Regions from separate parts of the Gordonia aurantiaca genome, predicted to be linked through region 1. Evidence: riboswitches for the same ligand, from Rfam matches in the RefSeq annotation. Region 1 holds a riboswitch; the other holds the start of a gene.
What was found. Region 1 has a riboswitch for cyclic di-AMP ahead of ABFT43_RS03985 (transglycosylase family protein). Riboswitches for the same ligand answer to the same signal wherever they lie in the genome.
Positions count from the first base shown of each region.

Region 2: another riboswitch for cyclic di-AMP. It lies ahead of ABFT43_RS06585 (C40 family peptidase); the one in region 1 lies ahead of ABFT43_RS03985 (transglycosylase family protein).

Region 1 covers NZ_JBDUUF010000001.1:877,079-879,467, reverse strand. The annotation lists gene moaA (GTP 3',8-cyclase MoaA) at 1-744, shown strand, start outside; gene ABFT43_RS03990 (MoaD/ThiS family protein) at 757-1,005, shown strand; cyclic di-AMP (ydaO/yuaA leader) riboswitch at 1,261-1,455, shown strand; gene ABFT43_RS03985 (transglycosylase family protein) at 1,463-2,104, shown strand; gene ABFT43_RS03980 (molybdenum cofactor biosynthesis protein MoaE) at 2,223-2,389, opposite strand, start outside.
Region 2 covers NZ_JBDUUF010000002.1:344,613-347,001, reverse strand. The annotation lists gene ABFT43_RS06590 (C40 family peptidase) at 1-471, opposite strand, end outside; gene ABFT43_RS06585 (C40 family peptidase) at 623-1,309, opposite strand; cyclic di-AMP (ydaO/yuaA leader) riboswitch at 1,327-1,558, opposite strand; gene ABFT43_RS06580 (DEDD exonuclease domain-containing protein) at 2,143-2,389, shown strand, end outside.

The sequences.
Region 1 (2,389 bases):
CCCGAGATCGCGATGACCACCAACGGGCTCGGCCTCACCAAGCGGATCGACGGCCTCGTCGCCGCCGGCCTGCAGCGCATCAACGTCTCGCTCGACACCGTCGACCGCCGCCGGTTCGCCGAGATCACGCGGCGGGACAGGCTCGACGACGTGTTGGAGGGCCTGGCCGCGGCGAAACGCGCCGGGCTCGACCCGGTGAAGGTCAACGCCGTGGTCCCCGACCGCGCCGACCTCGACGCGCTTCCCGACCTGCTCTCCTACTGTCTCGAGCACGGCTACGAGTTGCGCATCATCGAGCAGATGCCGCTCGATGCGGACCACACCTGGCAGCGCGCGCAGATGGTCACCGCCGACGAGATCCTCTCGACGCTGCGTGACCGGTTCACCCTGCTGCCCGATCCGGCGCCGCGCGGTAGTGCTCCGGCGGCCACGTGGATCGTCGACGGCCATCGGACCTCCCATGGGCGCCCGGCGCGGGTCGGGGTGATCGCGTCGGTGACGCGGCCGTTCTGCGGGGATTGCGACCGCACCCGGCTCACCGCCGACGGCTCGCTGCGCAACTGTCTGTTCGCGACGTCGGAGTCCGATCTACGGACCGTTCTGCGGACGCTGCCCGACGACGAGATCGATGCCGCCATCGCCGCGATCTGGCGCGGGGACATGTGGCGCAAGGCCGCGGGCCACGAGGTGAACGTCGCCGGCTACCGGCAGCCGGACCGGCCCATGTCGGCCATCGGCGGATAGGCTCTCGTCCCGATGGAACTCACCGTGCGCTTCTTCGCCGCCGCTCGCGCCGCTGCGGGCACCGATCAGATTGTCGTCGGCATCGACCCGTCCACGACGCTCGGCGAACTCGAGTCCCGACTGTGTCGCGACAACGACGAACTGGGCAGGGTTCTCGAACGGAGTTCGTACCTGCGCGACGAGATCGCGCTTACCGACCGTTCACAGTCGCTCGGTCACTGCACGACGCTCGACGTTCTTCCCCCGTTTGCCGGTGGCTGACGCCACAGTCGACCAGTGACCTTCGTCACATCACAGACTGGTAACAAGAAGGCCACGGGACCGCATCTGGCGCCATGAACTGCGATGACGCCCGAAGTGGGTCGGCAGACCAGATTTCGACGCGAAAATCAGTTGCTTTCAAGCAGGTGAATCGCTTGATCGAACGACGTACTGTACGAAGCGACCTTCTCGAAGGTCACAGCAAGGAAACAAGACATACGTCCTGCCGGCCGCGCCGAGCCTCGCTCCGCCGGCAGGAACGACCCGCAAGAATCTGGGAGCGAGGACGGGGGACCCACCCTCATCCCCTGAGACCGGGCGCCGAAAGGCGTCCTTGGGGTTAAGTCCCGGCGCAGAACCACGGCTAACAAGTCGTGGTGACGCCCGGGGCCGAGCAGCCTCTCGCTCGAACCCGACAGCTGACTTCGTAGGCGCGTGGAGAGAGGAATCGATCTATATGTCCGGACGTCATCGCAAGCAGACGACCAGCTCTACCACCAAGACCATCACCAAGGTCGCGCTCACCGGCGCTGTCCTCGGCGGCGGTGCCGCTCTCATGGGCACCGGCACCGCCAACGCCGCCACCGACGCCGAGTGGAACCAGGTCGCGCAGTGCGAGTCCGGCGGCAACTGGGCCATCAACACCGGTAACGGTTACCACGGCGGCCTGCAGTTCTCGCCGAGCACCTGGACCTCGCACGGCGGCGGCGAGTTCGCCCCGACCGCAGACCAGGCCACCCGCGAGGAGCAGATCGTCGTCGCCGAGCGCGTGCTCGCCTCGCAGGGCAAGGGCGCGTGGCCGACCTGTGGCACCGTCCTCTCGGGCCACACCCCGCGGACCGCTCCGACCGACGTCCCGGCCCCGAAGAGCCTCCTGCCGAAGGCAGACGGCAACAACGGCTCCTTCAGCTTCGTGAAGGCTCCCGAGGCCAAGACCACCGACGACGTGGCCGACCAGCTCGACAAGGCCCTCAGCGAGGCCGGTGTGAGCCCCGAGGTGAAGAACCTGTGGAACGCCGCCAAGAACAGCGGCGTGTCGCTGTCCCCCGAGCAGATCAAGCTGTTCAACGACAACAAGCATCTGCTGCCCAACCCCTGATCTGTGACGGCGCGGACCCGGCGTCCGCCGCCGACAGATGGGCCCCAGACAAAGGGCCCCGCACGTTGATACATCTCCGTGCGGGGCACTTTTCCAATACTCCGGGTCTCACCTATCCCTACGCCGAGTTGATCCACTCCTCGGTGCCGTCGTCGTAGAACTGGTGCTTCCACACCGGCAGCCGGTCCTTCACCTCGTCGACGAGCCGTGCGCACGTCTCGAACGCCGCGCGGCGGTGGTCGGCGGCGACGGCCACCACGAACGCCACATCCCCGATCCTCAGCT
Region 2 (2,389 bases), on a different contig from region 1:
CGCCTGGCGCGCGATCATGTCAAGACCGGACATCTGGTCGAGCAGCGCCTGCGGGGAGTCGCTCACCATCACGGCGTAGAGACCGCTGACGCGGGCGCCGCGGTAGCTCGCGCGGACGATGGCGTCGACCCGTTCCTGGTGGTCGGCCAGCTGCGCACGACTCCGATCGAGCTTCGCCTGCGCGTCGGCCGCGGCCTTCTTGGCCTCGACGACGATGCCGCGCTGCTTGTCGTACTCGATCTTGGCGTTGTGCATCGCCTCGGTGGTCTTCTCGGCCTCGATGCCGAGTTGCTTGTACCGGGTGAGCAGCTGGTCGGTCGACTGGCCGGGCGCGGCCACGGCGCGGCCGGCGCCGCCGGTCACGAGCGGGACGACGGTCGCGAGTGCCGCAAGCAGACACAGGACGAGCGTCAGCGGTCCCGAACGTGCACCCGGCCGTGATGCGGTCACTCGCCCCTCCCCGGAAAACACGGTGTCAACCACTCCTCTACCGCTCGTCTGCCCCGGGCCACCGGTGCGGTTCTCCCCCCGAACCGCTCCGGTTCGTTTCACCCCGAGGACTGGATCGGGCGGATCGCCATGTGCTCGCGACCCGCCCTCTCCTGTCGTTGTTCAGTTCGTATCAGTAGCGACGGATACCCGTGAGCTGCCACTCCTTCACGGCGTCGCGCTTGACCGGCACGCCGTAGGTCGAGGAGTGGATGAACATGCCGTTGCCGACATAGATGCCGGCGTGGCCGCCACCGTTGAAGATCATCACGTCGCCGGGCTTGGCGTCGGCGTACGAGACCGCGCGGCCGCCACCGAGCTGGCCGTAGCTGTCACGCGGGATGGTCTTGCCGGCCTGCTTGTAGGACCAGTAGACGAGACCGGAGCAGTCGAAGGCGTCCGGGCCGGCCGAACCGTAGGAGTACGGGGCGCCGATCTTGCTCTCGGCGGCCTTCACGGCCTTCTCGCCGACGCTCAGGCGCGGCTGGCCGAAGTTCTTGATTCCGCCACCGTTGGGGCGGAACTGCTGCGGAACCTGGTTCTGGTCGACACCCGGGATGGTGAACTGACCGAGGTTCGGGATCTCGACCGTGGCGGCGGGCGACTTGGCGACCGGCTTGGCCTTGGGCGCCGGTGCGGCCTTCTTCTCACCGGGCAGGGCCGGCATCTCGAAGGTCCCGAGCGGGGTGTGCACCGGGGCGGCGAGGGCAGGTCCGGCGCCGGCGGCGGCGAGCGAACCGAGCGTGATCGATCCAGCGATCACCGCCTTCTTGGCGGCCTTGCTCCCGCGATTGGGGGTCTCCAAACGATGTTTGGCCACGAAGCGAGTTCTCCTTCAAATTCTCCCTGTACCGCCGACCGAGTTAGCTGTCGGGTTCGGGCCGGAAGAGTGGCCCTACGCGTTTTCGGCACAGGCGTATCCGCAAGCGGACACGCATACGCGTTGACGCGATTCACCCCGATTCGGGACGTGTCAGCAGGTCATGCCGGTGGGCACCGCTGGCCACGTGCTCCCGAAGAAAGTGGTTCCCCGGTTCGCCCACAAGGGGCGATTAGGCGGCGACTTGTGCGGACCACTTCTGTTGAAGCGGGACGCTCCGCAAAGGTCTCAGAAAGGTTACGAAATCGTCGGCGCCGTGTCCACTAGGCGACCGACGCCCGACGTCGACGCCCGGATCAGCCGGCGCGCAGATCCGCCGACGAGATGACTCGGAAAGGCTTCTGACGTGCAGCTTTCGCTGATCTTGCAGATCGTGCACCCTCGGGTGTGATCATCGCAGCAGACTCGAACACACCGATCGCGAGGTCCAGTTCGACATCGTCGTCACCCCCCACTGCCGTTACCGGGGCTCCACCTCGGACAGGCGCGTCTTCCCAGTTCGGAGCACCGAAGAGGACCGTCATCATGCATCCGTCACAGGCGATGGGACGGGCCGGGCAGGTGGCGCAGTCGACATGCATCGTGTGATCTCCATCTCATCTGGCCGTCGGGGCCCATCCGGGCCCGTCTCGGGCGGGTCGTCGGGTGACATTCGCCGCCTCGTCGCGGCGACTTCTCACTTCGCCGTGGAGATTAGGACGGCCCACCGACAAGAAATTCGCACGGCGTTCGAATCACGAGCCACACCAGTCACAGCAGCCCAGGTGACCGAGATGTCGGTGGGTCGAACTAGTGTTCGCCACGTGACGCGCACGGGAGCACATCGGACCGGAGCAGATCGGACCGGGGCAGCTCGGACCGGGGCCGCCGAACAGACGCTCGGGCAACTCACGTTCGCCGACCTCGAGGCGGCCGACGGCGCCGGCACCGACGCCCCGGCGGACGAGTTCAGCGACCGCGCCCTGTTCGACACCACCCTGGTGGTCGTCGATCTCGAGACCACCGGCTCCGACCCGGTCA